Regions from separate parts of the Mesorhizobium sp. M0698 genome, predicted to be linked through region 2. Evidence: predicted binding sites of a transcription regulator. Region 2 holds the regulator's gene; the other holds the start of a gene.
The links. Region 2 encodes LexA, which represses DNA repair genes until DNA is damaged. Its sites were predicted from a motif close to TGTTCNNNNTGTGTTCNG; they were not measured.
Positions count from the first base shown of each region.

Region 1: parE (DNA topoisomerase IV subunit B) is a predicted target of LexA. The motif match lies at 6,910-6,927, and genes of this name have one in related genera.

Region 1 covers NZ_JAMYPQ010000001.1:736,182-752,555, forward strand. Annotated here, with positions in the region: gene NKI16_RS03665 (nitroreductase family protein) at 1-53, shown strand, start outside; gene NKI16_RS03670 (HpcH/HpaI aldolase/citrate lyase family protein) at 74-955, opposite strand; gene NKI16_RS03675 (MaoC family dehydratase) at 959-1,450, opposite strand; gene NKI16_RS03680 (DUF2336 domain-containing protein) at 1,561-2,682, shown strand; gene NKI16_RS03685 (FUSC family protein) at 2,679-4,745, opposite strand; gene parE (DNA topoisomerase IV subunit B) at 4,788-6,839, opposite strand; gene NKI16_RS03695 (GGDEF domain-containing protein) at 7,113-8,282, shown strand; gene gcvP (aminomethyl-transferring glycine dehydrogenase) at 8,355-11,165, opposite strand; gene gcvH (glycine cleavage system protein GcvH) at 11,182-11,550, opposite strand; gene gcvT (glycine cleavage system aminomethyltransferase GcvT) at 11,556-12,674, opposite strand; glycine riboswitch at 12,823-12,909, opposite strand; gene NKI16_RS03715 (hypothetical protein) at 13,114-14,112, shown strand; gene NKI16_RS03720 (Fic/DOC family protein) at 14,283-14,858, opposite strand; gene NKI16_RS03725 (transporter substrate-binding domain-containing protein) at 15,217-16,047, opposite strand; gene NKI16_RS03730 (DUF3011 domain-containing protein) at 16,134-16,374, shown strand, end outside.
Region 2 covers NZ_JAMYPQ010000011.1:165,278-181,651, reverse strand. Annotated here, with positions in the region: gene fabZ (3-hydroxyacyl-ACP dehydratase FabZ) at 1-445, shown strand, start outside; gene lpxA (acyl-ACP--UDP-N-acetylglucosamine O-acyltransferase) at 459-1,292, shown strand; gene NKI16_RS21880 (LpxI family protein) at 1,299-2,201, shown strand; gene lpxB (lipid-A-disaccharide synthase) at 2,191-3,357, shown strand; gene gltA (citrate synthase) at 3,471-4,799, opposite strand; gene gltX (glutamate--tRNA ligase) at 4,979-6,400, opposite strand; gene NKI16_RS21860 (ComEC/Rec2 family competence protein) at 6,496-8,961, shown strand; gene lexA (transcriptional repressor LexA) at 8,955-9,689, opposite strand; gene kynU (kynureninase) at 10,135-11,382, shown strand; gene NKI16_RS21845 (hormone-sensitive lipase) at 11,479-12,309, shown strand; gene NKI16_RS21840 (molybdopterin molybdotransferase MoeA) at 12,317-13,522, opposite strand; gene moaC (cyclic pyranopterin monophosphate synthase MoaC) at 13,522-14,028, opposite strand; gene trpC (indole-3-glycerol phosphate synthase TrpC) at 14,031-14,843, opposite strand; gene trpD (anthranilate phosphoribosyltransferase) at 14,848-15,858, opposite strand; gene NKI16_RS21820 (SurA N-terminal domain-containing protein) at 15,855-16,374, opposite strand, start outside.

The DNA.
Region 1 (16,374 bases), on a different contig from region 2:
GGCCCGATCCGGCAAAGCTCTATGCCGACTATTCAGGGCCGTGGGTGGGATAATTTCGGCGCGGAACAGACCCCTAAGGATCAAGCTCCGATGCCTTGGCTCGCGCCAGGAGCCGCTCTGCGAGCTTGAGATGCGGCCGGTCGTACATCTTGCCATCCATGCCAACGACGCCGGGATTTCCTGCCGCCTCGAACGCCTCGACGATCGCCAGGGCGCTTTTCACCGCTTGCGCCGAAGGCGTGAAGGCGGCGTTGATGACCGGCACCTGCGCCGGATGGATCGCCATCTTGCCGGTGAAACCGTCGCGCTCGGCCTCGGCGCATTCGGCCTCGAAGCCGGCCATGTCGCGAAAATCCGGAAAGACGGTGTCGATTGCCGCGACTTCCGCGGCACTTGCGGCAAGCATGGTCATGGTGCGGGCGAGGCGGAACACATCCGTGTAGCGGCCATTCGCGTCGCGCGTCGCGCGTGCGCCGATTGCCGCCGACAGATCTTCCGCGCCCCAGGTGACGCCGACAAGCCGCGCGCTTGCACGGGCGTAGGTCGCTGCGGCCAAGACGCCTGCGGCCGTTTCTGTGATGATCGGCAGGATCCTTATCGCTCCATCCGGCAGGCCGCCTTCGGCTTCGTGCACCCTGAGCTTGGCCGAGAGATGCTGGACATCCAGTCCGCTGTTCGACTTAGGCAGCATGATGCCGTCTGGTTTCACCGGCACGAGCGCCGCCAGATCGTCGTCGGTCAGTCCGGTCGAAAGATCGTTGACCCGAACATAGATCGCGGAGCTGGTCCGGTGCCTGTGCTCGGCGATAAAACGCGCCGCTGTGTCGCGCGCCAGACCTTTGTTCTGCGCGGCAATCGAATCCTCGAGGTCGATGATGACCACGTCGGCGCCTACGCCAAAGCCCTTCTCCAGCTTCTTTTCCGAATCGCCGGGAACGAAGAGCAGAGAACGCATCGGCTATGCCTTTTTCATCATCATGGCTTGCCTCGTGCATTTGGCAACCAGCACGTCGTTCTGGTTATAGGCGCGGTGCTCGAACTCGACGATACCGCGGTCCGGTTTCGACCTGGAATCGCGCACCGAAACCACCGTGGTCTCGACGCGAATGGTGTCGCCATGGAAGACGGGGTGCGGAAACACTGTCTCCTTCATGCCGAGATTGGCGATGGTGGTGCCGACGGTGATGTCATTGACCGAGATGCCGATCATCAGGCCCAGCGTGAACAGCGAATTGACCAGCGGTTTGCCCCATTCGCTCTTCGCCGCGAAGTCGAAATCGATGTGCAGCGGTTGCGGGTTCAGCGTCATCACCGAAAACAGCATGTTGTCGCTTTCGGTCACGGTCTTGCGCAGCGTGTGCTTGAACACATGGCCGACAACGAACTCCTCAAGATAAAGCCCGGCCATGGTCGATCTCCTCCGCTGCTTCAGGGTTGATAGGCGTTGCATATCGCGCTCGCAAGCCAGTTAACGAACATGGTGAACCGTTCGTAAACCATTTGTGCCTACGGTCTCCACCAGGGTCAGAAGCGTTCTGGCAAGGGGCGTAAGCAGGCGACATGGTCGTTTCGCATTTCCTGAAATGGATCCATACGGCGAAGGTGTCGGAGCGTGCTGCGGCGGCAAGCGCGCTGGCTCGCGCCTATGTCGACTCGGAGCTGCCTTTCGAGGACCGCTGCGCTGCCGAGGCGGCGCTGACGCTGCTGCTCGATGACGCATCGTCGAAGGTGCGGCTGGCGATCGCCGATGCGCTTTCCATGAGCCATCATGCGCCGCCGCAGATCGTCAGCGCGCTGGCCTCGGACCAGCCGGAAGTCGCAGCCTTGGTGCTGGCGCGCTCGCCGCTGCTCACCGATGCCGACCTGATCGATCGGGTTGCCGGCGGCCAGAAAGCGACGCAGAAGGTGATCGCCGACCGGCCACGCGTCTCGATGTCGGTTGCGGCGGCGATCGCCGAGATCGGCGAGCCGGAAGCCTGCGCCACGCTGCTCGCCAACAGCGGCGCCGATATCGCATCGATCAGCTTTCGGCGCATGGCCGAGCGGCACGGCCACCTGCCTCTGGTGCGCGAAGCGCTGATTGCCGACGCGCGCCTGCCCGCCGATTGCCGGCATTTGCTGCTGGTCAAAGTGGGCGAGACGCTCAAGGGCTCGCCGCTGGTGCTGGCGCTGATGGGCGCCGCCAGGGCCGAGCGCGTCATGCGCGATGCTTGCGTCAAAGCCTCCGTGACACTGATCGAAGGCACGCGTGCAGAGGAACATACCGCACTTGTCGAACATCTGCGCCTGCGCGGCGACCTGACCGCAAGCTTCGTCATCCGCACCATTGCGCACGGCAAGGTCGACTTCTTTGGCTCGGCGCTGGTCGCGCTCAGCCAACAGTCCGAGCAACGGGTGAGGGCACTGCTGGCCGGCGGGCATGACGTGGCTCTGCAGGCACTGTTCCGCAGCGCCGGGCTTACCGCCGCCACCCACGCCATCATTCTGCGCGCGCTGAAGGTCTGGCGCGAGGTCGCCAATGGCAAACGCCTCGCCGGCGTCCAGGAAGTCAGTTGGCTGATGCTGAAGGAATTGGGCGGACAGTCCGCCGAAGGCGATCTCGCCGGGCTGGTCAAATCGATCCATCTCGACGCGCTGCGCGAGAACGCACGCGGGCACGCGCTGGCGATCGCTGCTGCCTAAACCCGGTCTTTCGCGAAAAAGTCCGGAAAATCCTCAATCGCGGCGGCGATGATGCGCAGCGAGGCGGCGGTCTGCAGCATTTCGGCTGCGACGCTGCGCTCCGCGATGCCAGCTGCATACTGCCTGGCGACCGCGACGGTCGCCGTCTGCGGCTCGCCGGGCCGCCTGAACAGCAGTTCGCGTGCCAGCCCGCGCAGGAAATTGGTGATGGAAAGTGCTGTTTCAGGCGGGATCGCGGAACTTTGCTGCGCGTTGCGCAGCCGCAGGATTTCGAGGCCGACGGTAACCGCAGCTATGCCGCCGCCGAGAACCGCGTCGCCTTTCTTGCCGGCGTTCTGCAGCAGTGGCATCAACTGGTTGATCCGGTCGTAGGCAAGGCTTTCGAAGGCCGATCGCCGCGGCAGGCGGTCGTGCAGGCAAAGGCGTGCAAGATCTTCGCGCATGGTTTGCAGGATGCGGTTGACTGTAACCCAGGGGTCGGCGGGCAGCACGACGGCGAAGACGCCGATCGCCAGAAGAATGCCGACAAGGACCGCTGCCGAATTGGCGAGGAACGGCTCCGGATCGTAGGTCATGACCTGATGTGGGCTGAGGAAGGCGAGGAAATTGATCGCAAAGGCCGTTGCCACGCCGACGTAGCGCGGATTGGCCATGGCCAGTGCCGCTGGCACCAGGATCGGGACGACGAAAACCGCGAACCAGCCAAAGCCCGGCAGCGCTGGAAGTGCCATCTGCCCGACCACAAACGCGAACGGCAGGGCGAGCAACGTGCCCTCGAAGAAGTTCCATGCCGACCGGATCGGATCGGCGCGCGCGGCGAACAAGCTGGAGACAACGGCGACCAGAATGACCGTGCCCGTCGCGTCCGACCATTTCGTCGCCAGCCAGAAGCCGGCGACCAGGAGCGTGGCGATTGCTGCGCGCACGGCATTGCGCGATGCCGCACGGTAATCGCGGTGCACCACCAGCGCTGGCTGCCGGCGTTCGCGACTGGCATGAGACGGGGGAGAGCGCAGTGCATCCAGGCCGCGCAGCACTTGCTGCATTGCCTCGGCGAAGTCGGCGGCAATGGTTAGGCGGGTGACAGTGCCAGCCCAGTCAATGTCTTGCCCGGCCGCGATGTCAGGCATCTGCCGTGCCTTGCCGGCGATTGCGTCGAGCCGCGCCACCCAGGGCGCCGTATCGTCCAGCGCGCCCGGCTTGGCTACCAGTTCGCCGACAACGGCCTGCAACTCGGCGCGAACGGGGATGAGGGCTGCATTCTTCGGCGCGGCGTGGGCATGCAGCGCACGCGCCGCTGACAGGGCCGACAGAAGCTGGCCGATGGTACGCCGGACAGGATAGGCGCGGGTGGCGAGGCTCGGCCCCTCCAGCCTTGCGTAGGTGCGCATCTCGCCGAGCGTCTGGACGTCGCCGATCAGCTTGCGGTGCAGCCCGGCAAGCTTTTCCGCATCGCCGCCGGAAAAAGCGCCGTCCGCATAGGCCGCCAGGTCGAGAATGCTGCGTTTCAGTCTTGAGATGATGGCGTCGGCGGCCAGTTTCGGCAGGATCAGCCGGCTGGTCAGCGCAGCGCAGACGATACCAAGCACGATTTCCGCGCAGCGCGCCACGGCGAGATCGATGACGAGGTGCGGCTGGCCGAAAGCCGGCAGGCCGATGATCATCGCGGTGTAGCCGGCAAGCGCCGCGCCATAGGCTTCCGGATTGCGTAGCAGCGACGAGACCAGCGAGCAGATGCCGATCCAGACGGCAAGAACTGCAACCAGCAACCACGGGTTGGCATCGAAAACAGTGGTAATGCCGATCGCCGCCAGCGCGCCGGCAAGCGTGCCGAGGAGACGATAAAACCCCTTCGCCAGCACCATGCCGGCGACCGGCTGTGCGACGATGAACACCGTCATCATCGCCCATTGCGGGTGGTCGAGCTTCAGCGCATAGGCGGCCAAAATCGCGATGAGGCCGGCCGAAACGGTGCGCAGGGCAAAGATCCAGTCCGAGCGCGTCGGCCGCGTCAGGCCAGCGATCCGCGTGCCGATATCGTCCTTCAGCCGCGCCCAGGTCAAGTGCTCGTCTCCAGCTCAGAAGGCCAAGCTAGCGGCGGGAGCTCAGATATCCAGCACTTCCGTCTCGGCGAATTCCGCGCGTTCCTGGATGAAGCGGAAACGGGCCTCGGGCTTGGTCCCCATCAATGCGTCGACCGCATCCTTGGTCGCCGCCTCGGCATCGATAACGTCGACCCGCAGCAGCGTGCGCTTTTTCGGGTCCATGGTGGTTTCCTTGAGCTGGGCGGCCATCATTTCGCCCAGCCCCTTGAAGCGGCCGATTTCGACCTTGCCGCGCCCGGTGAATTCGGTGCGCAGGAGTTCGTCCTTATGCGCATCGTTGCGGGCATAGGCGATCTTGCCGCCTTGCCGGATCGAATACAGCGGCGGCACCGCCAGATAGAGATGGCCGCCGCGGACCAGGCTCGGCATCTCCTGGTAGAAAAAGGTGATCAGCAGCGAAGCGATATGGGCGCCGTCGACGTCGGCATCGGTCATGATGATGACCCGGTCGTAACGCAGGTCCTCGTCGCGATATCTCGAGCGCGTGCCGCAGCCAAGCGCCTGGATGAGGTCGGATATCTGCTGGTTGGCGGCAAGCTTGTCGTTGCCGGCGCTGGCGACGTTGAGGATCTTGCCGCGCAGGGGCAGCACCGCCTGGCTGGCGCGGTCGCGCGCCTGCTTTGCCGAACCGCCGGCCGAATCGCCCTCGACGATGAACAGCTCGGCACCGGCGGCGGCATTCTGCGTGCAGTCGGCGAGCTTGCCGGGCAGGCGCAGCTTGCGCACCGCACTCTTGCGCGACACTTCCTTTTCCTGGCGGCGGCGCACCCGCTCGTCGGCGCGCGCGATCACCCATTCGAGCAGTTTCGAAGCTTCCTGCGGATTGTCGGCCAGCCAGTGGTCGAACGGGTCGCGGATAGCGCTTTCGACGATGCGGATCGCCTCGATCGTCGCCAACCTGTCCTTGGTCTGGCCGACAAATTCCGGTTCGCGGATGAACACCGACAGCATGCCCGCCGCCGAGATCATCACATCCTCGGAAGTGACGATCGAGGCGCGCTTGTTGCCGACCAGGTCGGCATAAGCGCGCAAGCCGCGCGTCAGGACGTTGCGGAAGCCGGCCTCATGCGTGCCGCCTTCGGCGGTCGGAATGGTGTTGCAATAGGAATTGATAAAACCGTCGCCGCCGAACCAGGTTACCGCCCATTCGAGCGAACCGTGGCCGCCCTGCTTCTCGCTCTTACCGGCAAACATTTCACGGGTGACCTGGAATTCGTCGCCGAGCGAGGCTTTCAGATAATCCTTGAGGCCGCCCGGAAAATGGAATTCTGCCTTGGCCGGCGTCGTGTCCTTTTCCTTGATCAGCGAGGGATCGCAGGTCCAGCGGATTTCGACACCGCCGAACAGGTAGGCCTTTGACCGCGCCATGCGGTAGAGCCGCGCCGGCTCGAAAGCAGCACCCTTGCCGAAAATCTGCTCGTCTGGATGGAAGCGGATCTTCGTGCCGCGGCGGTTGTGCACCTCGCCGAGCTGCTCCAGGCCGGTCACCGGAACGCCTCGCGAGAAGCGCTGGCGATAGAGCTTGCGCCCAATCGCGACCTCGACCTCGAGATGGTCGGACAGCGCGTTGACCACGGAAACGCCGACACCGTGCAGGCCGCCGGACGTCTCGTAAACCTTGCTGTCGAACTTGCCGCCTGAATGCAGCGTCGTCATGATGAGTTCGAGCGCCGGCTTCTTGAATTTCGGGTGCGGATCGACCGGAATGCCGCGGCCGTTGTCGGTTACGGACAGGTATCCGTCGGCGGAAAGCTCGACATCGATGAAGGTCGCATGGCCGGCGACCGCCTCGTCCATCGAATTGTCGATGACCTCGGCGAACAGATGGTGCATCGCCTTGTCGTCGGTGCCGCCAATGTACATGCCCGGGCGGCGGCGCACCGGCTCCAGCCCCTCCAGCACTTCGATATCGGCGGCACTGTAGCTCTCGCTGGCGTCGCGGGGCGCCGGCCGCTTCGCCGCCTGCACCAGCGGGTCGGCCGGGCGCGCGGCGGCGCGAGCCGGTTGCGGCTGCTTGTCCAATTTGGCGAAAAGATCGTTATTGTCGTCCATGCCGGTCCTGGATTCCGATGCTGCGAATCACCACCCGATACTGCCACGCTTTTTGCGGGCAGGCGACGGAGGTTCCTGTTACGTTCGAGGATAGAGCCTCTTACTGCAAAACCATTCGACAACCAAGCGGCGGAAATGGGTCGAAGCCTGGAGCATCGACGCTTTGTAAACCCTGTCCGAAGGTTACGCCGCAAGATTGGCTGAAAAAACGGTATTTGCGGACTGTCGCTGACCTAGAATGCAGCGGAACCCTCAAGAGGCTGTCGCTTAAGCATGTTGGATTACAGTTCGCTCCTGCTCGCGGCGGCGCTGTCGGGCACGTGCCTTAGCATCACCATGTTTGCGATCTGGTTCACCGCGCCACAGGCACGCTTTGTGCTGACGGTGGCCTGCGGCATTCTCGTGCTGGTCGCACATGTCGTGTTGTTCTGGCATTACACCAGGGATCCAAGCGCCTGGCTTTGCCAGATCGTGCTTGCGCTTCTCAGCCTCGGCTTCCTGATTCTCTGCCTGTCGGCCATGCAATATCTCGGCATAGGCGACTACAGGCGCGCCATCTTGCCGACCTTGGTTGCGATGGCTGTTTGCACAGGCGCGACGTATCTCGGATTTGATGGTGTCGGATTTATTGTCACCTACGCAACGGTAACGGCGCTGCTCTCGCTCATCGGAGCGATGTTCTGGATTGAGGGTGGTCACGATCGCCGGATATTGCTGGTCGTCTCGTTCCTGAGCGGCGTCTGTGCCCTGTCGTTCGGACTTTGCGGCGCGGTCCTGCTGGTCAAGGGCCAATGGGTGCTGGGTGTCGCGCCCGACAATTGGGCCGAGCGGGTGAATTCCGTCGTGGCCGTCGCCTGCATGACCGGGCTCGGCGCATTGACGCTCTCCCTGCACCATTTGCAGGCGCAAATCGAATTGAAGGCCGAGACGATGACCGATCCATTGACCGGGCTGATGAATCGGCGGGCGTTGACGGCACTCTACGGCGAGCGGGTCTTCGGCCCGTTCATGTCCGTCGCCATGTTCGACCTCGACCATTTCAAGAGGACGAACGACGTATTCGGTCACCCGGTCGGCGACCAGGTCCTGCGCCGCTTCGCCGGCGTCATCAGGAAGTACGCCAGAACCGGCGTCGACGCCTTCCGACTGGGCGGCGAGGAATTCGTGCTCGTCATGTCGCGGATGACGGAAGAGAAGGCCTATGACATTGCGAGCAAGATCAGCGTCGCCTTCGGCACGGAAGTCGTGGCCACCCAACTCGGTCCGTTGCGAAGCACAGTCAGCGGCGGCATCGGCTTTGGCGGAACAAACGGCACCGGTCTCGACGATGTGCTGGCCGAAGCCGACGCAGCACTCTATGCGGCAAAGCGCGCCGGGCGAAATCGCGTCGTCGTTCGGGACCGGGCGAGCAAGGCCGACGGGCCGGCCTTGCGTTCTGCCTGATTGAGGTTTCTATCTGCTTGTTAGACCCATGATCTTGTCCGAAAACCGGATTCCACTTTTCGGGATCATGATCTATTCCGCCGCACCCAGATATTCCGACAGCGGCGGGCAGGAGCAGACAAGGTTGCGGTCGCCGGCGACATTGTCGATGCGTGACACCGGCGGCCAGTATTTTGCCGCCGTGTCGGCATCGCCGGCGGGGTAGGCCGCCTCCAGGCGCGAATAGGGATGGGTCCACTGACCGGCCAACGCCTCGGCGGCGGTGTGCGGCGCATTGACTAGAGGATTGTCGGCCAACGGCCATTCGCCCTTCGCCACCTTGGCTGCCTCGCCGGCTATGGCGATCATTGCCTCGCAGAAGCGATCCAGCTCGCGCTTGGGCTCGGACTCGGTCGGCTCCACCATTAGTGTGCCGGCTACCGGGAACGACATGGTCGGTGCATGGAAGCCATAGTCGATCAGCCGCTTGGCGATATCGTCGACGCTGATGCCGGCGCTGTCTTTGAGCACGCGGGTGTCGAGGATGCATTCATGCGCAACGCGTCCGTTGCGCCCTTTGTAAAGCAGGGGGAAATGCTCGCCGAGCCGCGTCGCCACATAGTTGGCGGAGATGATCGCCGTCTCGGTCGCCTGCTTCAGGCCGGAAGCGCCCATCATGCGGATATACATCCAGGTGATCGGCAGGATGGAGGCACTGCCGAACGGTGCCGCCGCCACGGCATGGGCCGAGCCTTCGGTGATGTGGCCGGGCAGATATGGCTTCAGGTGCGCCTTGACGCCGATCGGGCCGACACCGGGGCCGCCGCCGCCATGCGGGATGCAGAAGGTCTTGTGCAGGTTCATGTGGCAGACATCGGCGCCGATATCGCCGGGACGGGCGAGGCCGACCAGCGCGTTGAGGTTGGCGCCGTCGAAATAGACCTGGCCGCCATGGCTGTGGACCAGCGCACAGAGATCGCGCGCGCCTTCCTCGAAGACGCCATGCGTCGAAGGGTAGGTGAACATCAGCGCCGCGAGATTGTGCGCATGCTCGGCCGCCTTGGCCTGCAGGTCTTCCATGTCGATATTGCCGTCCTCGGTGCAGCGCACGACGACAACGCTCATGCCGGCCATGGCCGCGCTTGCCGGATTGGTGCCATGCGCCGAGGACGGAATCAGGCAGACGGTGCGATGGCCTTCGCCGCGTGAGCGGTGGTAGCCGCGAATGGCGAGCAGGCCGGCATATTCGCCCTGGCTGCCGGCGTTGGGCTGCAGGGTCACCGCGTCGAAGCCGGTGATCTCCGCCAGCCAGCCTTCCAGCTCGTCGATCATGGCGCGATAGCCTGTCGAATGGTCAGCCGGGGCGAAGGGATGCAGGTTGGCGACATCAGGCCAGCTCACCGGCATCATTTCGGCGGCGGCGTTGAGCTTCATGGTGCAGGAACCGAGCGGGATCATGGCGCGGTCAAGCGCCAGGTCCTTGTCGGACAGCCGGCGCAGGAAGCGCATCATGTCGGTTTCCGAGTGGTTTTCGCGGAAGACGGGCTGGGTGAGAAACTCGTTGCCGCGCGGTTTTCCTGGCATGGAACTGCTGGCGGCAACGCCGGCCTTGGCGCCGAAAAGTGCTGCGATCGCCTCCAGATCGGCTTCGGTGGAGGTCTCGTCGAAGCTGATGCCGACATGGTCGGCGTCGATGACGCGCAGCAGCCGGCTGGTCTTTTCTGCGGCGGCGGCAATCGCGCCGGCTCTGCCCTTCACTTCCACGGTCACAGTGTCGAAGCGGCTGTCGCCGAGCACCGAAACGCCCGCTGCCTTGAGGCCGGCAGCCAGGCGGTTGGCCAGCGTGTGGACGCGGCCGGCAATCGCCTGCAGCCCGGCAGGGCCATGCCAGATCGCGTAGGCCGTCGCCATATTGGCGAGCAGCGCCTGTGCGGTGCAGATGTTGGACGTCGCCTTGTCGCGGCGGATATGCTGCTCGCGTGTCTGCAAAGCGAGGCGATAACCGGGACGGCCCTTGCTATCCGTCGACTGGCCAACGAGCCGGCCGGGCATCAGCCGCGTCAGCCTGTCGGAGACGGCGCAATAGGCGGCGTGCGGCCCGCCAAAGCCCATCGGCACGCCAAAACGCTGCATCGGGCCGACGGCGATGTCGGCGCCAAGCTTGGCCGGCGCATCGGTCAGCGTCAGGCCAAGCGGGTCGGCGATGAAGACGACCAGCGCGCCGGCCGCGCGGGCCTTGTCGATTGCTGCCTTGTGATTGCCGTAGACGCCGAACGTATCGGGCCAGGAGACCAGCAGGGCGGCGGTGTTGTCGTCGATCACCTCGCCGTCGACCTCGATGCCGAGCGGCTCGGCACGGGTGCGCACGACGTCCAGCGTCTGCGGGTGCGGCGTGCCGGCCAGTGCCACCTTGGTGCGCTTGTCGCGATGATGGCGCAGCGCGATGCCAACCGCTTCGGCCACCGCCGTCGCCTCGTCGAGCAGCGAGGCCGACGCCACCGGCAGGCCGGTCAGTTCTGTCACCAGCGTCTGGAAGTTGAACAGCATTTCCAGCCGGCCCTGACTGATCTCGGCTTGGTAAGGCGTGTAAGCCGTGTACCAGGCCGGGTTCTCGAACAGGTTGCGCTGGATCACCGGCGGCACGTGGACGCCATGATACCCGGCACCGATGAAGCTCTTCAGCACCGTGTTCTTTGCCATCGTCGCCGCGAGCTCGGCCAGCGCTTCCGCTTCGCTTGCGGGCGCGGGCAGGGCCAGCGGCCGGTCGAGCCGGATCGACTTCGGCACTGCCTGGCTGATCAGGGTCTCGACCGAAGGAACGCCGATCGTCGCCAGCATGGCTCTGACGTCATGGAGGCCCGGGCCGATATGGCGAGCCGAGAAGGGGTAGGGTGCTGCGGTCATCTTCCTGGTCCTGCTATCAACCAATATGGGCTTTGTAAGCGGCTTCATCGAGGAGTCCGTCGAGTTGGCTCTCATCGGCCAGCTTCATCTTCCACAACCAGCCGTCGCCGGTTGCCGCCGAATTGACGAGTGAAGGATCCGATGACAGCGCGGTGTTGGCCTCGGTGATCTCGCCGTCGACGGGCGCGTAGACATCCGATGCGGCCTTGACCGATTCGACCACCACGGCGGTGTCGCCCTTGGCCAGCTTCTTCCCCGGCTCCGGCAGTTCGACGAAGACGAGATCGCCGAGCTGCTGCTGCGCGTAATCGGTGATGCCGACCGTGGCGATGCCGCCCTCGACGCGCAGCCATTCGTGATCTTCGGTGAAATAGGTCTTTGCCATTGAAATCATCCTTTGCGGTAGCGATGGGGCGTGAAGGGCAAGAGGTGGATGTCGACCGGGATTTTCGTCCCGCGAACGTCGGCGAACAGTTTTGCGCCGGATTTGGCAAGCGGCGTCTGGACGTAGCCCATGGCGACCGGATGACCGGCCGAGGGGCCGAAGCCGCCTGAGGTGACATGGCCGGCAGGGTTGCTGTCAGCATCGAAAAGGGCAGCACCGGCGCGCACCGGCTGGCGGCCTTCCGGCTTCAGGCCGACGCGTTTTTGCGCCGGACCGCGCTCCAGGATGGCGCGCAGCGCATCGGCGCCGATGAAGGCGCCAGAGGCGCGAACCTCCTTGGGGATGGCCCACATCAGCCCGGCGCTGGCCGGATCGATCTCCGGCGTGATGTCCAGCCCGTGCAGGCACAGTCCGGCTTCGAGCCGCAGGCTGTCGCGGGCGGCAAGGCCGACCCACATCACCCGCTCGTCCTCGAGCAGCCTGGCGACGAGGTTTCTTGCATCCGCTTCCGTCAGGCCGATCTCAAAGCCGTCTTCGCCAGTATAGCCAGACCGGCTCATGAACCAGTTTTCGCGCGGCTCGATGCCGTGCATGAACACCAGCGAACCGGTCTCGATGCCGGCGCGGGAAAGGGCAGCCCACGCCTCGGGGCCCTGGATGGCCAGGAAGACGCGGTCGAGCGCGTCCACTTTTACATCGAAATCGCCCTCTGCATCGAAATTTTTGGCCAGTGCGCGCAGATGCTTTTCGTCGGCGGCGGCGTTGCCGGCATTGGCGACCATCATGAAGCGCTCGGCGCCGAGCCTAGTGACGATCAGATCGTCCAGAATGCCGGCCGCCTCGTTGAGGAAGAACGTGTATTTGGACTGGGAAACCTCAAGCGCGCCGGCATCGAACGGGCAGGCGCGGTTCAGAAGCGCTGCTGCGCCCGGGCCGCTGATTTCGAACAGCTTCATGTGCGAGATGTCGAACAGGCCGGCATGCTCGCGGCTATGAAGGTGCTCCTTCATCACGCCGGCCGGGTAGGTCAACGGCATCGACCAGCCGGCGAAGGCGCCGAAGCGCGCACCGGCTGTCATGTGCAGATCTTCGAGGGGGAGGTGTTTGGTGTCGTCGCCCGTCATGTCATCTCCAGAGTCGCACGCAAGCGGCCGCGAATGGCGACCAGTCCGTGCCCCTCTGTCTGAAGCCTGAGAGACTCGCGCCCCGTAACTCTGTCGGCAGCGCTTACACCTTCGGCGCGGGGGCAAGCCCCGACTTTCCAGAGTGTCTTTCCCGTCTACGGTTCTTTTGCCTGAGAGATTTCGGGCGATTTCCCCTTCGGCGGCAGCTCTCGCTGCTCTCTCCCGCAAACAGGTAGGACTCGGTCAGGAGCCCTCGACTCGTCATCCATAGCCCGTGGACGACACCTTGTCACCTGCCGGCGACATTTTTACAGCCAAGTCTTCTGCGGGCCTTCTTTACAGGCAAGCCTTCGCTAACCACGCCGCTTGCCGGTTTCTCAAGACCTTGCCGATATACCGCATAAGGGCCGGCAATTACCGGCGGCGGGCGGGGAAGAAAATGGGCGAATTGATCATGAGCGCGCCGGTGGCCGGACTGACCTCGAAAAATCGGATCACGGCGGAAGACGTGGTCATGCTGCGCGGCGAAGTGTTCGGCGACGGCGTGGTAACGCGCGGCGAGGCCGAGGCGCTGTTTGCGCTGGATGCAACGGCGAGGGACAAATGCGCAGAATGGCTTGAGTTTTTCGTCGAGGCCGTCACCGATTTCATCGTCCACCAGGAAAAGCCGGCGGGCTATGTTTCGCAAGACAATGCCGACTGGCTGATCCGGACGATTTCGCGCGACGGCATGGTCGACAGCCAGACCGAACTCGAGCTGCTGGTGCATGTGCTGGAAGTTGCCAAATCATCGCCGAGCACGCTTTCCAGCTATGCGCTGGAGCAGGTCGCTCATGCGGTCGTGGACGGCAAGGGGCCGCTGATGACCGGCGGCAGGCTTATCCCTGGGTCGATTGCCAAGGCTGAGGTCGAGCTGTTGCGCCGCATCCTTTACGCCTACGGCGGCGATGGCAACATCGCCATCAGCCGCGCCGAGGCCGAGGTGCTGTTCGAGATCAACGAGCGGACAGCGGCGGGCGACAACGATCCGTCCTGGAACGATCTGTTCGTCAAGGCGATCGCCAATTTCGTCATGTGTTCGGCCGGCTACGAACCGCCGGTGCGCGACGTGGCGCTGCGCCGGGATTCGTTCTACGAGCAGGCCGATCCGGAGATCGGCGGTTTCTTCAGCCGTATGGTGTCGGGTGGCCTGTCCGGCATCATGGAAGCCTATCGCTCACCGGGCGATATCGAAGCCGAATGGGAGTCCAAGAACAAGGCAGCCGAGGCACTGGCCCGCCGGGCCGAGACGGTCGATGCCGGCGAAGCGAAGTGGCTTGCTGAACACATCGGCGACCGGCCGCTGCAGGAGAACGAGCGTGCGCTGCTGACGCTGATCAAGCACGCCTCGCCGGAAATCCATCCGGCGCTCAAGCCGCTGATCGACAAGGTTGCGTGAGCCTTTTACGAGCAACCGAGCGTCACTGCCAACCCTGAAGCGATGCGAACGGACAGGCAGCCAATTAACTGGACAGGCTCAAGTGCATCTCTAGCGACTGATTACAGCCGACGGCAGCGCATTAACCTTTCCGAGGACAGGCAACATCAGCCAGGACCGGTAGACAGCCCTTAAGCGACAATGTCCTGAATCAGGCGCGCGAGTGGGGCTTCGTCGCCGGAAAAGCTTGAGATCATGGCCTTCATGACCCGATCGCGATCCAGTTCGTCATCGTCGAAACCATGGCCGGCGTTGTCGGCTAATATCGCCAGAAACGCCAGCTGAGTGCGGCCGTTGCCTTCTCGGAAGGGGTGTATCGCATTGATCTCAGCGAGAACGTGTGCTGCGCCAGCTGCAAAGACCTCGGCTGATGTACTGGAATAATGGCCGGCGGCTGAGAGTTCTCCGAAAACCCGCTGCATCTCGGCATCGATGTACTCGGGGTAGCAAAACCAGTTACCGCCCTTGCCGATGCGGATGGTGCGCGGTTCACCGGCCCACGCATAGACGTCCTGAAACAGGTGACGATGCAGTGCCAGATAGTGCGGATAATCCAGATCACCAGCTGGAAAAGCCTCATCGGCCCGGGTCAGAAACAGAGCGAGCTCAAACTCGTCGAGTTCGGACTGATCATGAATGTCGAGGAGGTTGCGAAGGACAGTCGTGCCCGGATAGCACAGAGGATCGGATTCTGCGGCATAGACCAAGGTCCGCTACTTCTTGCGCGCCTGTTCTTTGATGAGCTTGCGTCGCTCATCACCGCTCAGCCCACGCTGCGAGCTTTGCTCAAGGATATGCCCCATGCGTGGACTTAGCTTCATACCTTCGACGGCGCTGATTTTGGCGCCTCGACTGCTCGTCAGGACATAGTGTCCGCTCTTTGGCGAGCGATCTAATTTGGGGGAACGACTTTTCATCTGGCAACGCTAGCACATGCCGGCCAAGGGGACCAAAGCGAATTTTGCGGCCGTGAAACAGCTGAATCCGACGATCATGGAGCGAGCGCGCCACTGTCGCTGAAATACGGTCGCTGATCGACAAGGTCGCATAAGCAGTCGCGCGACCCTATTGCTTGGCGGGCTCCGGCTTGGCGCTGGTGTCGAACCGCGACATCCATTTGAAGCTGCCGAACCAGTAGCGGCGCACGCCGCCAATGGTGCCGTCGGCGGTGCGCGCGCCGATCCAGTTGTTGACGTATTGGATGAGGCGGACATCGTCCGGGCGCATCGCAAACGCTTCCGGCGTCCGCAACAGCGGGCCGCCCACCATCGTCAACTTCGCGTCATAGAGCCTGGCGGCCATCTGCGGCGTCGGCGACGTCGCGACCATCGCCTGTGCGTCGCCGCCGATGATCGCGGCGAAAACATCTGAGGTATTGTCGAAAGACAGGATGGTCGCCTTGGGAAAAGCTTCCTTCGCGGCGGCTTCATCGGTGGAATTGGACAGCACGGCGATCTTGTATCCCGGCGCCGCCACTGCCTTTCCCGGCCTTTTCCCAAGGCTGGCGATCGTCGCAACCATACGGATATCGGCGGTACCGGTCTGGTTGGAGAACACCACCTCGCGTGCGCGTTCCGGCGTGCTGGCGTAGCCCGCCGCGATCATGTCGAAATCACCCTTGAGCAGTCTTGTCTTGAGGTCGTTCCAGGGCACCTCGACCAGCTTCAGGTCGACGCCGAGATCAGACGCCAGCGCACTGGTCAGGTCGACATCATAGCCGGCGAACTTCCCGTCGGCCTTCTTGAGGATCCATGGCGGGTTGAGCGCCACGCCGATCGTCAGTGTCTTCTGGTCGATGATGCGCTTGAGGCTGTCGTCCGCCCGGGCTGGCAGCAGCGACAAAGCCAACCAGGCAGAAAGGGCAAGTATAGTTGTGGCGATCATCCTAGCGCGCATTAATATAACCTCGCTGAGCCCGTCCGGTTGTCAGATTTACACAGAGGTGCCATTCTGTCGATAGCGGACCCTGATGGAGAGTTGCGATGTCGACACGGATGACGGTTACCGGTTCGATGATGTTCCTGGTTTGCATCCTGGGCAATCCGGCGAAGCTTTCGCTGCTGCCGGCGGCAGCGCAGGCTGCGGGGGCAAAACGCGTGGTCTGCTCCAGCGCCGATTACCGCTATTCCTATTGCGGGGTCGATACGCGCCGCGGCGTGCAGTTGACCTCCAGGCTGTCGAAGGCGCGTTGCGTATACGGTAGAAGCTGGGGCTATGACGGCG
Region 2 (16,374 bases):
GACGCTCGAAGCGGTTGACATAATGCGGCTGATGAAGCTCCTGCCGCACCGCTATCCGTTCTTGATGATCGACCGTATTGTCGACATAGATGGCGACGAATCCGCCATCGGCATCAAGAACGTCACCATAAACGAGCCGCATTTCCAAGGTCATTTCCCCGACCAGCCGGTCATGCCCGGCGTGCTGATCATCGAGGCGATGGCGCAGACGGCCGGCGCCATCTGCATCCGCAGCCTTGGTACGGAAAAGCCGTCGCTGGTTTATTTCCTGACCATCGACAATGCCAAGTTCCGCAAGCCGGTCGTTCCAGGCGACCAGCTGAAAATTCATGTGAAGAAAATCAAGAAACGCGGCAATCTTCTCAAATTCGCTTGCGAGGCCCTCGTCGATGGCGCCAAGGCGGCGGAAGCCGAGATCTCGGCGATGATGGTCGCAAGCGGCTGACAAACGAATGCTAATGAAAATCCAGACAGTCATCCATCCATCCTCGGTCATCGAGGCAGGCGCCCAAATCGGCGAAGGCGCCCGCATCGGGCCCTTCTGTCACGTCGGCCCCGACGCCGTGATCGGCGACCGCGTCGAACTGGTCAGCCATGTCTCGGTGATTGGCGCGACCACCATCGGTGCATCGACTAAGGTCTATCCGATGGCGATACTTGGCGGGCCGCCGCAGAACACCAAGCACAAGGGCGGCCGTACTGCGCTGGTGATCGGCGAGAACTGCACGATCCGCGAAGGTGTCACCATGCATGTCGGCACCGATTCGAGCCGCGGCGAGACGAGGATCGGCGACAACGGCAATTTCCTTGCCTATGCCCATATTGCCCATGACTGCGTGGTCGGCAAGAACGCCACCTTCGCCAATCAAGCGACGTTAGGCGGGCATTGCGAAGTCGGTGACAATGTCTACATCGGCGGCCTTACCGCGGTTCATCAGTTTGTCCGCATCGGCGATAACGCCTTTCTCGGCGGTTGCTCGGCGATCGTCGGCGACGTCATTCCTTACGCCATCGCCGTTGGCAACCGTGCCAGCCTTCGCGGCCTCAACATCATTGGCCTGAAGCGCGCCGGCCTGCCGCGTTCGGAGATCCACTTGCTGCGCAAAGCCTACAAGACGATCTTCGATCGCTCCCGGACCGTCGGCGAAAACATCGAATTCGCCAAGGCGGAATTCGCCTCGTCGCCGACTGCCATGAAGATCGTCGACTTCATCGCCGGTCGCGGCAAGCGGCACTACGCCGTGCCGTCGCTCAAGGGTAGCGACGGCGACGATACCGATGATGAAGACTGAGGGCAGATGACGAAGATTGAGGCTGCCGGAAAGGGCCTTGATCTCGCGCCAGATGCCAAGGTCGGCATCATCGCCGGCGGCGGCAGTCTCCCGGTCGAAATTGCCCGAGCGCTCGCCCGGCAAGGCAAATTGCCCTTCGTCGTGATGGCGGCCGGCGAGGTCGATCGCATAGCCGATTTCGAGCCCTATGAGCAGGCAACCTTGAGGCTGGAAGACGTCGGCTCGCTGCTGCCGATCCTTAAGCGGCATCACGTTACGCATCTCGTAACCGCGGGTCATATCACGCGCCGCCCCAGGCTGAGCGCCATGCGCCTCAATTTGGGCCTGCTCGCGTGGCTACCCAGCCTCTTCGTCGGTGTAACCCGGGGCGACGATACGGTGCTGAAACTGTTCGTGCGCAGGATCGAGCGCAGCGGCATCAAGGTCGTCGGCGCTCACGAGATCGTGCCGGAGCTGGTCGCCGCCGAAGGCCTGCTGACCAAGGCGGCGCCACGCAAATCCGACTGGCGCGACATCGAGGCGGCGCACGCGGCGGCAAAAGCCATCGGCGCGCTGGATATCGGCCAAGCGGCTGTTGCGGTCGGCGGCCGCGCCATTGCGTTGGAAGGCGTCGAAGGCACCGACGGGCTGCTCGAGCGGACAAGGGAGTTGCGCGGGCACGGCAGGCTGGCCGGCGGGAGCCGAGGTGTTCTGGTCAAATGCGCCAAGCCCGGTCAGGAACTGCGTGCCGATCTGCCCTCCATCGGCCCGCTGACCGTCGAGGCGGCGCATGCCGCCGGACTGGCCGGCATTGCCGTCGAAGCCGGTCGCTCGCTGGTGCTCGAAGGTCCCGCCACCATCGGACGTGCCAATGCGCTCGGCCTGTTCGTAATCGGCCTGCCTGCTGCGGAGCCGGCGCATGGCGAATGAGCGGCCGTTGAAGATAGCCGTCGTCGCCGGCGAGGAGTCCGGCGACCTGCTTGGCGCCGACCTTGTGCAGGCGCTCAAGCGCATGACCGGGCGCGAAGTTCGGCTTGTCGGCATCGGCGGCCGCCATTTGCAGGCGCTCGGCCTGGCGCCATTGTTCGACGGCAGCGAGATCGCACTGATGGGGCTTAGCGCCATCCTGCGCGACCTGCCGCGCCTGATGCGGCGGATCGGCCAGACGGCCAACGCGATTGCCGGTGAAAAGCCCGATTGCCTTATCACCATCGACAGTCCGGATTTCTCGCTGCGCGTCGCCAAGAAGGTGCGTGCCGCCGATCCGACTATCCCGATCGTCCACTATGTCTGCCCGAGCGTGTGGGCTTGGCGGCCGGGCAGGGCGGCGGCGATGAAGCCATATGTCGATCACATTCTTTGCATCCTGCCGTTCGAGGTGAAGGAACTCGCTCGCCTGGGCGGGCCGCCCGGCACCTATGTCGGGCATCGCCTTGCACACGATCCGGGCATAGTCAGTGCCGCCAGGGCGCAGGCGCAGCCGCGTAACCTCTCCGCTGACCGTGTGAAAACGTTGCTTGTATTGCCCGGTTCGCGTCGCGGCGAGGTGCGGCGCCTGGTTGGGCCGTTCGGCGAAACGCTGTCGATCCTGCGGGCGCGCGGGCACCGCTTGCGCCTGCTATTGCCGACGGTGCCGCACGTCGCCGACCTGGTCAGGACCTCGGTCGCGAGCTGGGACGAGAAGCCGGAGATCATCCTCGATGCCGAACGCAAATGGCAGGCCTTCGGCAAGGCGGATGCGGCGCTGATCGCGTCGGGGACGGTATCGCTGGAACTGGCACTGGCGGGTGTGCCGATGATCTCCTGCTACCGGCTCGATCCGGTCATGCGCATGGCGCAGCCGCTGATCGAAGTATGGAGCGCAGCCTTGCCCAATCTCATTGCCGACCGGCCGGTTGTGCCGGAACACTACAATCAATATGTGCGGCCGCATTATCTGGCGCGGCAGTTGGAAGCGCTGTTCTCCGATACCGCCTACCGCACCTGGCAGAAGGACGGTTTTGCCGAAATCGCCAGGCGTATGGCAACCGACGAGCCGTCAGGCGAGATAGCCGCGGGTGTGGTGATGGGGATGGTGAGGAAGTGAGTGAATTGTGAATAGTGAATTGTGAATAGTGGTTTCTATGGACAGGGAGCGACGCTTCGCTACTCCCATTCACCATTCACCATTCACCATTCACCATTCACCATTCACCACCTTCACCGCTTCGCGATTGGCACGTAGTCCCGTTCCGGCGCGCCGGTATAGAGCTGGCGCGGGCGACCGATCTTCTGGTGCGGGTCCTCGATCATCTCCTTCCACTGCGCGATCCAGCCGACGGTGCGGGCGACCGCGAACAGCACGGTGAACATGGTGGTGGGAAAGCCCAGCGCCTTCAGCGTGATGCCGGAATAGAAATCGACGTTCGGATAGAGCCTCTTCTCGATGAAATAGGAATCGGTCAGTGCGATCCTTTCCAGCTCCATGGCGATGTCGAGCAGTGGATCGTCCTTGATGCCGAGCTCGCCCAGGACCTCGTGCGCGGTCTTCTGCATGATCTTGGCGCGCGGATCGTAATTCTTGTAAACGCGGTGGCCAAATCCCATCAATCGGAACGGATCGTTCTTATCCTTGGCGCGCGCAATGAATTCCGGGATGTGATCGACATGACCGATCTCGCCCAGCATGTTCAGGGCTGCCTCGTTGGCGCCGCCATGTGCGGGACCCCACAGGCAGGCGATGCCGGCAGCGATACAGGCAAAAGGATTGGCGCCCGACGAGCCGGCCAGGCGGACGGTCGAAGTCGAGGCGTTCTGTTCGTGATCGGCGTGCAGGATGAAGATGCGCTCCATCGCGCGGGCCAGCACCGGATTGATCTTGTATTCCTCGCAAGGCACGGCGAAGCACATATGCAGGAAATTGGCTGCGAAATTCAGCTCGTTCTTCGGGTAAATGAATGGCTGGCCGATGTGGTATTTATAGGCCATCGCCGCGATCGTCGGCATCTTGGCGATCAGCCGCATTGACGCGACCATGCGTTGATAGGGGTCCGAGATATCGGTGGAATCGTGATAGAAGGCCGACAGCGCGCCGACCACGCCGCACATCACCGCCATCGGATGCGCATCACGGCGGAAGCCGGTGAAAAAGCGCGACATCTGCTCATGCACCATGGTGTGGCGCGTCACCCGGTAGTCGAAATCGTCCTTCTGCGCCTTGGTCGGTAGTTCACCATAGAGCAAGAGATAGCAGACTTCGAGGAAGTCGCCGTGCTCGGCCAATTGGTCGATCGGGTAGCCGCGGTGCAAAAGAATGCCGGCATCGCCATCGATGAAGGTGATTTCCGATTCGCAGCTCGCCGTCGACGTAAAACCGGGATCGTAGGTAAAGACGCCGGCGGTGTTGTAGAGCGAACCGATGTCGATGACGTCAGGTCCTACCGAACCACTTCGTATCTTGAATTCATGGGTTTTGCCGCCGAGTTCCAGCTTGGCCGTCGATGCCTGGGTTTTGCCGCCAAATTCCATTTTTGTCGCAGGTTCGGTCATAGCAAACTCCTTTTTGTTTCCTCAGGCCGGCAAAGGCAAAATATCTGAACCCAACACGTCAAAAGCATCGGAATACGCACATTTGCGCCCGCAATTGAATCTGCGCGGCAGATTAGGCCAAGACCCAATGTTGCACTGCGAAACACACCTTTCAATGCCAATCTTCTTGGGCCAGTTTGCTAATCGATTTGATCAGCGATCCGCGCCAGGCTTTCCTCGCGGCCAAGCACGGCCAGCACATCAAAGACACCTGGCGAGGTACTTTTGCCGGTGAGCGCGGCGCGCAAAGGTTGGGCCACGGCGCCGAGTTTATGGCCGGCGGCCTGCGCATAGTCGCGGATCGCGGCTTCGGCTGAGGCGGCAGACCACTCCGAAACCGTGGCTAGTGCCGCATGAGCGCCCCGCAGGATCGTGCGCGCCTCACCGCTGAGCAGCGCCGCCGCCTTTTCGTCGACCGGCAGCGGCCGCTCGACGAAAAGGAATGCAGCCCCTTCAACCAGTTCGACCAGCGTCTTGGCGCGCTCCTTCAGGCCCGGCAAAGCGGCAAGCAGTTGCGCCCTGCGTCTGTCGTCGAGGCGCGCGGCGATTGCCGGGCCGCCTTCAAGATACGGCAGAGTGGCGATGAAGATGTCGAGCAGCGCCGCGTCGTTCATCCGGCGCATATGCACGCCGTTAAGCGCCTCGAGCTTGGCGAAGTCGAAACGGGCGGCGCCCTTGTTGACGTCGCCAATGTCGAACCATGCAATCATGTCGGCGATCGACATGATCTCATCGTCGCCGTGGCTCCAGCCAAGCCTCGCCAGATAGTTGAGCAGCGCATCCGGCAGGTAGCCCATGGCGCGATAGGCTTCGACGCCAAGCGCACCGTGCCGCTTCGACAGCTTGGCGCCGTCGGCACCGTGGATCAGCGGGATATGCGACATCGATGGCACCTCCCAGCCCATGGCCTGATAGATTACGGTCTGGCGTGCGGCGTTGGTCAAATGATCGTCGCCGCGGATGATGTGGGTGATGCCCATGTCGTGATCGTCGACGACGACGGCATGCATGTAGGTGGGATTGCCGTCCGAGCGCAGAATAATGAAATCGTCGAGATCCTTGTTGGGAAAGCGCACGTCGCCCTGGACGCGGTCATGCACCACCGTCTCGCCGTCTGTCGGCGCCTTGATGCGGATCGCCCCCTTGGCGCCGGGCGGCGCCTCCGACGGGTCGCGGTCGCGCCAGCGTCCATCATAGCGGGGAGGCAGCCCCTTGGCGCGTGCGCTCTCGCGCATTGCCTCTAGTTCGGCAGGCGTCGCATAACAATAATAGGCCTTGCCCATACGAACGAGCTCCTCGGCCACCTCGCGATGGCGCGGCGCACGCTCGAATTGCGACACCGGCTCGCCGTCCCATGTCAGGCCAAGCCAGGAAAGCCCGTCGAGAATGGCCGCGCTTGCCGCATCGGTGGAGCGCTCGCGGTCGGTGTCCTCGATGCGCAGCAGCATCGTGCCGCCTGTGTGCTTGGCATACAGCCAGTTGAACAGCGCCGTGCGCGCGCCGCCAATGTGCAGATAGCCGGTGGGCGAGGGGGCAAAACGGGTGACGACCTTATCGGGCATGGAACTCTCAGGCGGGCGAAGGAAGTGGGTTTGCGGACTTTCGCGCGTTGCGCGTTCATGTAGCATAGGAGGTCGAGGCGCAAGGGGCAGACCCGATGGCTGTGCGAGGCCGTGGTGCGGGCGAGGGCGAGGACGTTGGCAGCGGCGTCAGCGAACGCTTGCTGTTTGCCGCTCCCCCGCCTGTCCTGCCGGCACCGGCATTGCTACCCGCTCCGCGCTTCGATGCTCCGTCGCTGCCGGCCAGCGACCCAGCAACGGTTCTCGTGCCCGCGGGCGAGCCCATCGTACGCCTGCCCAGGCGTTTCCGCCTCCCGTCACCGTCCCGTATCCGCAACAGCGTAACCACGGCAGCCGGTCTGGAACTCGACCGCGGCATCGCCTTCCTGCTGGTGCCGGTGTTCCTCGCATGCGGGGTGGTCGTATATTTCGGGCTGTCGGTGGAGCCGGCCTTTCCACAGCCGATCGCAATCGCGCTCCTCGCGGCCCTTTGTGCCGTCGTCTCGCGGTCATGGCCCAGGACGCGCCTGTGCTTCATGGTGGCGCTGCTCTGCGCGCTTGGCGTACTTGCCGCCAAGTTCGAGACATGGCGTGTCGGAACGCATATGCTCGGCTCCGAAATCTCGACGCGGCTGACGGGTCGCGTCGTATCGTACGAGCCCATGGCGAGCGGCCGCATCAGGCTGACAATCGATGTGATCTCAACGGCCAGGCCGACACTGCGCTACATGCCGGAACGGGTCCGCGTTTCGGCGATGAAGATACCGGCTGAGCTGACCGCCGGTTCCGAGATCACCGGCTATGTGCGGCTGCTGCCGCCGACCGGCCCGGTGCGGCCCGACAGCTATGATTTCTCCTTCGACAGCTATTTCGCCGGTATCGGCGGCAGCGGCTTTTTTCTTGGCAATCCGAAAGTCGTGTCGTCGGGCAGCATGCCGCTTGGCGCGCAGCTTTCTTCCGCGATCGAAGACGCGCGCGAATCCATCGCCGACCATATCCGCAGCCGCATCGGCGGTGCCGAGGGCGAAATTGCTGCTGCGCTGATCGTCGGCGTGCGCGCCGGCATTCCCGAGGAGATCAACGAAGCGATGCGGCGCACCGGCATCTACCACATCATCTCCATCTCGGGGCTGCATATGGCGTTGGTCGCCGGCACCATCATGGCGCTGCTGCGGGGTGCCTTTGCGCTGTTTCCCGATTTCTCATCGCGACGGCCGGTCAAGAAATATGCCGCGGCCGCCGCGCTTTTTTCGATTGCGGCCTACCTCGTCTTTTCCGGCATTGTCGTGGCGGCCGAACGCAGCTTCATCATGCTGGCGGTGATGCTTATCGCCGTGCTGTTCGACCGGGCCGCGCTCACCATGCGCAACCTGGCGATCTCGGCCATCGCGGTCATCCTGGTGTCGCCGCACGAGGTGGTCGGTCCGAGTTTCCAGATGTCCTTCGCCGCGACGGCGGCCCTTGTCGGCGCCTATGCAGGCTGGTCCGATTACCGCGCCGGCAGGGCCACCACGCCGCCGCCGCGGCGGTCGCCGCTACGCTTTGCCACTCGAAAGGTCCTGCTGGGCATGTGCGGTCTGGCGATGACATCGATCATTGCAGGGAGCGCCACGGCGCTTTTCGCCATATGGCATTTCCAGCGCGTGGCGCCGCTCAGCCTGTTCGCCAATCTGGCCATCATGCCCATCGTCTCACTGGTCGTCATGCCCTTCGCCGTTCTCAGCGCGCTGGCGATGCCGTTCGGTGCGGATGGCCCTTTCCTCTATGTCATGGGCAAGGGGCTGACGGCGATGATCGCCCTGTCCGGGTGGATCTCGGAGCGCTCGCCGATCGATGCGGTCGGGCTGATTTCGCTGAGATCCGTCCTTCTGGTGACGATCGCCCTCGTCATTGCCAGCATGGCGACGACGTGGCTGCGGCTGGCGGCACTTCCTTTTGCGCTCGCCGGCTTGCTGACGACAACGCAGACACGCATACCCGACGTATTGGTCTCGGAGGACGCACGGCTGGTGGCGCTGCCGATCGGCAGCGGTGAACTCGCGGTCAACCGGGCACGCCCGAATGAGTTCGCCATCGACAATTGGAAACGCGCGCTCACATCAGAGGCTATCGTCGCGCCGGAAACACCTGGAAAGAACGACCCGCAATTCGACATTGCCGATCCGGCCGACCTACCGCCGGGCATGCCGTTCATTTGCACGGACGGCCTCTGCCTTGCCAGGCATCCATCCGGCGCGATCATCGCGCAAGCCAAGGACCGCGATACTGCGCGGCCAGCCTGCGCCTTTGCCAGCTTGATCGTCATCGACGACGCCACCGCCCATAACCCCTGCTACTACGACCGGCTGGTCCTCGTCGTCACCAAACGGCAACTGGCGCGCGCGGGAAGTGCCGCCGTCTACTTCGATCCACAAGCGGCAACGCGCGCCGAAATCCGTTTCGCGGTCGAAAAATCATACCGGCCCTGGCACGTGCAGCGGAAATTTTCACGCGCGGCACGGGGCCTGCCGCCATACCGCAGGGCCGACAACCCCAAAGCCGGCGCCAAGGGCGGAGCTCAGTAGCGGCGGATCAGTCCGACGAGCTTGCCCTGCACCTTGACCCTGTCTGGTCCGAAGATGCGCGTCTCGTAGGCCGGATTGGCGGCTTCCAGGGCGATCGAGGCGCCCTTGCGGCGGAACCGCTTCAGCGTCGCTTCCTCCTCGTCGACCAGTGCCACCACGATCTCACCGGGGCTCGCCGTATCGGCATTGCGGATGATCACCGTGTCGCCGTCGAAAATGCCGGCCTCGATCATCGAATCGCCTTTGACCTCGAGCGCATAATGCTCGCCGCCCATGATCATATCCGGCGGCACCGAAATCGAATGCGTCTGGTGCTGGATGGCATCGATCGGCACACCGGCGGCGATGCGGCCCATCACCGGGATCGAAACGGCGGCGACGACATCGTCGTCATTGCCGGCTGCAGGGACGCGCGACGATGTCGGCTTGCCCTGCCGAGGGGCGCCTTGCCCAAGACTACCCTGGATGACACTCGGCGAGAACTTGCGTGCCGCATTGAGGCCGGGGGCGATCGAGTCAGGCAGGCGCAGCACCTCCAGCGCACGGGCCCGGTTGGGCAAACGGCGAATGAAGCCGCGCTCCTCCAGCGCCGTAATCAGCCGATGGATTCCCGATTTGGAAGCCAGGTCGAGCGCCTCCTTCATCTCGTCGAAGGAGGGCGGAATACCGCTTTCCTTCAACCTTTCGTGGATGAACATAAGCAGTTCGTGTTGTTTGCGTGTCAGCATAGCGACCCCCAACAGAATCAGAAAAACAAACCCAGAACAAACACTATCTGTTCCAGTTGTGTTCCGCAACTGTTTAAAGTTTAATGAATGCGTTAAGGCTTGGGAAACAAACCACGCCCCTACCGGAATGCCGCATTTTCACCGTCGCGAGCGTCATCCCCTTGATTCTGCTTTCGTTTGCGCCTTCTGGCTTCCCAGAAGGCAGCACTGACATCGGCCGTCGGTCGGCAAAAGGCACGGAATTGAACCCGTATCGACTGTGCGGTCTGGTCAATGCACCGTGAACGAAACGAATTCAAAACGCCAACCTCGGGTTAAGTCCCGGTTTCCACCGCCTGGTCAGGCTGCTTCTCGCCGGTGGAGCCTTGCTGCGCGCAACCAGGTAATGGAAGAACAGTCGATGCGTGTCCGGCGTTGCGTTGGATCTTGGGGGAGCAGACAAATCATGACAGGAATTCCCGATCTCGTGGCCATAAAGGCGATGGATGCCGCGGATCCGTTGCGCGCGATGCGCGACCGCTTTGTGTTGCCGCAAGGAGTGATCTATCTCGACGGCAATTCGCTAGGAGCTGCTTCACGTGCCGCTTTCGATGAACTGCACAAGGCCGCGACCGAAGAATGGTCGCATGATCTCATCCGCGCATGGAACACGGCCGGCTGGTTCAACATGCCGCTTGAACTTGGCGACCAGCTCGGGCGCCTGATCGGTGCCGCGGCCGGCCAGACGGTGGTCTGCGACACGACATCGGTCAACATCTACAAGCTGCTGCACGCCGCCATGGCCATGCGACCGGAGCGGCAGGTCATCGTCGCCGAGGGCGATAGTTTTCCGACGGACCTCTACATGGCTGAGGGTGTGGTTTCGACGCGAAAAGATACGCTGCTGCGCCTCTCGGGGGTCGACGCGCCGACCATCGAAGAGCTGATCGACGAACGCACCGCCGTGGTGCTGGTCAACCACGTCAACTATAAGTCGGGCGAACTGCGCGACATGCCGGCGCTGACGCGCAGGGCTCAGGAAGCCGGGGCGATGATCGTCTGGGATCTCTGCCACACCGCTGGCGCGATGCCAGTCGAGCTCGACAAGGCAAACGCCGATTTTGCCGTTGGCTGCACCTACAAATATCTGAATGGCGGCCCGGGCGCGCCTGCCTTCATCTATGCGGCTGAGCGGCATCTTTCCTACATCCAGCAGCCGCTCACCGGCTGGTGGGGCCATGCACGGCCCTTCGCCTTCGAGCCAGGCTATGCGGCCGGCACCGGCATCCGCCGGTTTCTGTGCGGCACCCAGCCGGTCCTGTCGATGCGCACGCTGAAGGGCGCGCTCGACATCTGGAACGATGTCGACATGACGGCGGTGCGCAAGAAGAGCATCGCGCTGGCGGATCTGTTCATCGAGCTTGTCGAGGCAAAGTGCGGCACTTACGGGCTCACGCTCGAAAGCACGCGCGATGGGGAAAAACGCGGCAGCCAGATTTCATTCATGCATGAGCATGGCTACCAGGTCATGCGCGCGCTGATCGAACGTGGCGTGATCGGCGATTTTCGCGCGCCATCGACCATGCGCTTCGGCTTCACCCCGCTCTATGTCGGCTATGCCGATGTCTGGCAGGCCGTCAAAGTGCTTGAGGATATCCTGCGCACCGGTGCGTGGAAGGATGCGCGCTTCGCCATCAAAGCAGCTGTCACTTGAGATTGATGCGAGAGCTGGAATCGTGAGGCTGGCGACGACGTGCCGCGCGATGCTCACGGCTACGTTGCAAGGCCATATTGCCAGGGAGGGCGCAGGGTGTTCGAACGTCACATTGCCGATTGGGACAACGCCTATGCCAACGGCGCCAACATAGCCGGCAGCGATCGCTGGCCGGCGGCCTGGATCGAGCCCGCGCGGGTTTTCCGCGACGTGCTTTCGACCGAGGGCAGGGCGCGGCTCGACATGGCCTATGGCGACAACCCACGCAACCGGCTCGATCTTTTCCTGCCGGCCATCAAGCCCAAGGGACTCGTGGTGTTCGTTCATGGCGGCTACTGGATGGAATTCGACAAGAATTTCTGGTCGCATCTTGCCGCTGGCCCTGTTGATCGCGGCTATGCGGTGGCGATGCCGTCCTACACGCTCTGTCCGCAGATACGCATTGGCGGCATCGTCAAGGAAGTCGGCGCGGCGATCGGCAAGGCGGCGGCGATGGTCCCAGGGCCGCTGATGCTGACCGGGCACTCGGCCGGCGGCCATCTTGTTAGCCGGATGGTTACGGCGACGACGCCGCTGGCGCCCGAAGTCGTCCGGCGCGTTCGTCACGTGGTGTCGATCTCGGGGGTGCATGATTTGCGCCCGATCATGCGCACCGGCATGAACAAGACGATCGCGATCGATGAGGCCGAGGCGCAGGCCGAAAGCCCGGTGCTGCTGCGCCCGATGGACAAGGCCCGCCTGACCTGCTGGGCCGGCGGCGGCGAGCGCGCCGAATTCCTGCGTCAGAGCGCGTTGCTGGCCAACATCTGGATCGGCCTGGGTACCGCGACCAGCTCGGTCGTCGAGCCTGACCGGCATCATTTCAACATCATCGACGGTTTGGCCGATCCAGACCATCCGCTGACCCGGACCTTGATCTCGGAGTGAGGCAGGTTCAGCGTAGCATCAGCACGTCGCAGGGGGAGCCCGCCGCTGCGGCAGGCGCGAACGGCGCGCGAACGATCAGCCCGTTGGCATCGGCCAGCATTTTCAGCATCGAGGAGTCCTGGATGCCGAACGGCGTCGCCACGAGCGTACCGGCGTCATCTATGACAACAGCCCGCACATAATCTTGCCTGAGATCGTTGGCCGGCATGGCGGCACCGAGCCGTGCCCGACGTATATCCTGCTGAAAGGCGCGGCCGCCGAGCCGCGCCAGCAGCGGCTTCAGGAAGAGCTGAGTGCAGACCAGGCTTGCCACCGGATTGCCGGGCAGGCCGATGCAGCGAATGTCTCCCAGCCGCCCGAACATCAGTGGCTTGCCCGGCCGCATGGCGATCTTCCAGAAATCGAGCGTCATGCCTTGCCCGGTCAGCACGTCATGCACGAAGTCGTGGTCACCGACCGAGGCACCGCCCAGCGTGACGATGACGTTCGCGCCAGCCTTCACGGCCTTTTCAACCAGCGCAGCGATCGCCTCCCTGCGGTCCGGCGCGATGCCAAGGTCGAGCGCGCGCGCACCGACCGACTGTGCGGCAGCGGCGACACCATAGGCGTTGGAGGAGATGATCTGGTCGGGGCCAAGATCGCTGCCCGGCGGCAGCAATTCGTCGCCGGTGGCGATGATGGCGACCAGCGGCCGTTTGACCACGCGCACCTCGGGGTGATTGGCCGATGCCGCCAGCGACAAGGCCGCCGGGTCGAGCAGGCGGCCTTTGGGCAGCAGGACATCGCTCTTGGCGAAATCGAGCCCGAGGCGGCGGATGTTGCGCCCCTGCACCGTCGGTTCCGTCACTTCGACGCTGCCGCCACCGAGATCGCGGACGTTCTCCTGGATGACGATAGTGTCGGCGCCTTCGGGAAGCGGCGCGCCGGTAAAGATGCGCACGGCCTGCCGCTGCTGCACCGTTCCGGCAAAGCCGCGTCCGGCCGGCGCCATGCCGACCACCGAAAGCTTTGCCGGTACGGACGCGATATCGGCCGCCCGCACGGCATAGCCGTCCATGGCGGAGGCGTTGAACGGCGGCTGGGTGCGGAGCGCCACAACCGGCTCCACCAGCACGCGGTCGGCGGCATCCAGCAGTGCGACGCGTTCGCCCGGCAGCGCTGCTGCGCCGTCCAGCAGGCGCTCGAGCGCCTCGGCAACTGGGACCAGCGCCATTATCGGCCTGCCTCGGTGGCCCCGTCTCCGGTGATCTTGTAGTCGCCGGATTTGCCGCCGGTCTTTTCAACCAGCCTGATGCCGGAGATGACCATGGCGCGGTCGACCGCCTTGGCCATGTCGTAGATGGTCAGGCAAGCGACCGAGACGGCACTCAGAGCCTCCATCTCAACGCCGGTCTTGCCGGTGACGCGGGTCAATGCTGTCACCTTCAGGCCGGGCAGCGCGGCGTCCGCCTCGATATCGACAGATATCCTGGTCAGCAGCAGCGGATGGCAAAGCGGGATCAGTTCATGCGTCTTCTTGGCCGCCATGATGCCGGCAATGCGCGCGGTGCCCAGCACGTCGCCCTTCTTGGCGTCGCCGGCGAGGATCATGTCCAGCGTCTCGGGCCGCATCGCGACAAAACCTTCTGCGACTGCCGTGCGCACCGTCTCAGCCTTGTCGCCGACATCGACCATGTTGGCTTCGCCCTGCGCGCCAAGATGGGTGAGGGCGGCCGCCATCCTCAAACGACCTCTGCCGGCGCCTTGCCCGTCAACAGCAGGCGCGTTGCCGCGGCCACGTCCTGCTGGCGCATCAGGCTCTCGCCGACCAGGAAAGTCGCAATGCCGCTCTGCTCCAGCCGGCGGCAATCGTCGTGCGAAAAGATACCGCTCTCGCTGACCAGATGGCGGTCGGCCGGCACCATCGCTACCAGCCGCTCCGAGGTCTGTAGGCTGGTTTCGAAGGTCCGGAGATTGCGGTTGTTGATTCCGATCAGCCGCGACGACAGCTGCAGCGCGCGTTCCATTTCAGCCTCGTCATGCACTTCGACCAGCGCGTCCATGCCGAGCCCGAACGCTGTCGCTTCGAGTTCTCTTGCCAACGCGTCGTCGACGCTGGCCATGATGATCAGGATGGCATCGGCGCCCCATGCCCTGGCCTCGTAGACCTGATAGGGGTCGAACAGGAAATCCTTGCGCAATGCAGGCAGCTCGATGGCAGCGCGCGCAGTGGTGAGGAATTCGGGCGCGCCTTGGAAGGAGGGTGCGTCGGTCAGCACCGAAAGGCAGGCGGCACCGCCCTTCGCATAGGCCCTGGCCAGCGTCGGTGGATCGAAATCGGCGCGGATCAGGCCTTTGGATGGGCTAGCCTTCTTGATTTCGGCAATCAGCGCGAACCTGCCGGATTTGCGCTTTGCTTCAAGGGCGGAAAGAAAGCCGCGCGGCGCGTCGGCATCCGTCGCCCGTGCCTTGATCTCGGCGAGCGGCACGCGCGCCTTGGCCGCCGTGATCTCGTCGCGCTTGTAAGCCTCGATCTTGCGCAGGATGTCGGACATGGTTTTAACCGTTCGAAATTTCGATCAGCCTGTCGAGCACTTTCAGCGAGCGGCCGCTGTCGATGGCCTGCGCCGCCGTTACCATGCCGTCGGCGAGGGTCGTCGCTTTGCCGGCCACCACCAGCCCGGCGCCGGCATTCATCAGCACCGTATCGCGAAAGGCGCCGGCTGCGCCGCCCAGCATGTCGCGCAGTGCCTGGGCGTTGTGGGCGGCGTCGCCGCCGCGCAACTCGTCCTTGGTGTGCCGCTTCAGTCCGACGGCTTCCGGGGTCAGCGTAAAGCTGCGGATCTCGCCGCCGGCCAGTTCGGCGACAAGTGTCTCGCCGGTGGTGGTGATCTCGTCATAGCCGTCGCCATGGACGATCCAGGCATGGTCGGCACCAAGTTCCTTCAACGTTTCTGCCACCGGCATGATCCATTCGGGCAGGAACACGCCGACCATCTGCCGTCTGACACTCGCCGGATTGGAAAGCGGGCCCAGCAGGTTGAAGATGGTACGGGTTCCGAGCTCGACCCGGGTCGGGCCGACATGCTTCATCGCCGGGTGATGCGCCGGCGCGAACATGAAGCCAACGCCGGCCTCGTGGATGCAGCGGCCGATCGTCTCCGGAGGGATGTCGATCTTGACGCCCAATGCGATCAGCACATCGGCGGCGCCGGTCAGCGAGGACAGTCCGCGATTGCCGTGCTTGGCGACGGGCACGCCGCTGCCGGCGATGACGAAAGCGGATGCGGTCGAAATGTTGACGCTGTGCGAATTGTCGCCGCCGGTGCCGACAATGTCGATGGCGCCCTCGGGGGCTTCGACACGCAGCATCTTGGCGCGCATGGTGGCGACGGCGCCGGCGATCTCGCTGACGGTCTCACCGCGCACGCGCAATGCCATCAAGAAGCCGCCGATCTGGCCAGGGGTAGCATCGCCGGACATGATGATGTCGAAGGCCTCGCGCGCCTCCTCGAAGGAAAGAGCGCTGCCGGCGGCGACCTTGGCGATGTGGATCTTCAGCGCGCTCATCTGGCCAGGGCTTGGGTTACGGCCGCCTGATCGATGCGGACGTCATATTGCGTCTGCAACTGCGCCACCAACTGGTCGAGCAGGTCGTCGGACATGCCGGAGGTGAAGGACTTCTGTGCGTCCTCGGGTACTGAGCTGGCATCGGCCCCGGCAGGCTCGAACACCTCGGCAACCTTGAACAGGATTTGTCCGTCGCCCGTAGGTGAGGGGATCAGCCCGGTGCCGCCTTCGCCGACGCCGAACATCGCGGCGGCGCCTTCCTTGCCGAAATCGACGTCGTCCGCATCGCGCTTGACGCCGCGCTTGGTCTGCTTTTCGAGCTTGAGCTCACCGGCGATCACCTCGAGCGTGGCGCCAGCCTTGAGACGCTTCTCGAGCTCCTGTGCTTTTGCGGTGAGCCGTTTGGTGGTCTCCGCCGCGGTCCAGTCGGCCACGACCTTCTGGTGGACTTCGTCCAATGTGCGGTCGCGGGCAGGCGTGATCGCGCTCACGTCGTAGAAGACGAAGCCGTTATCG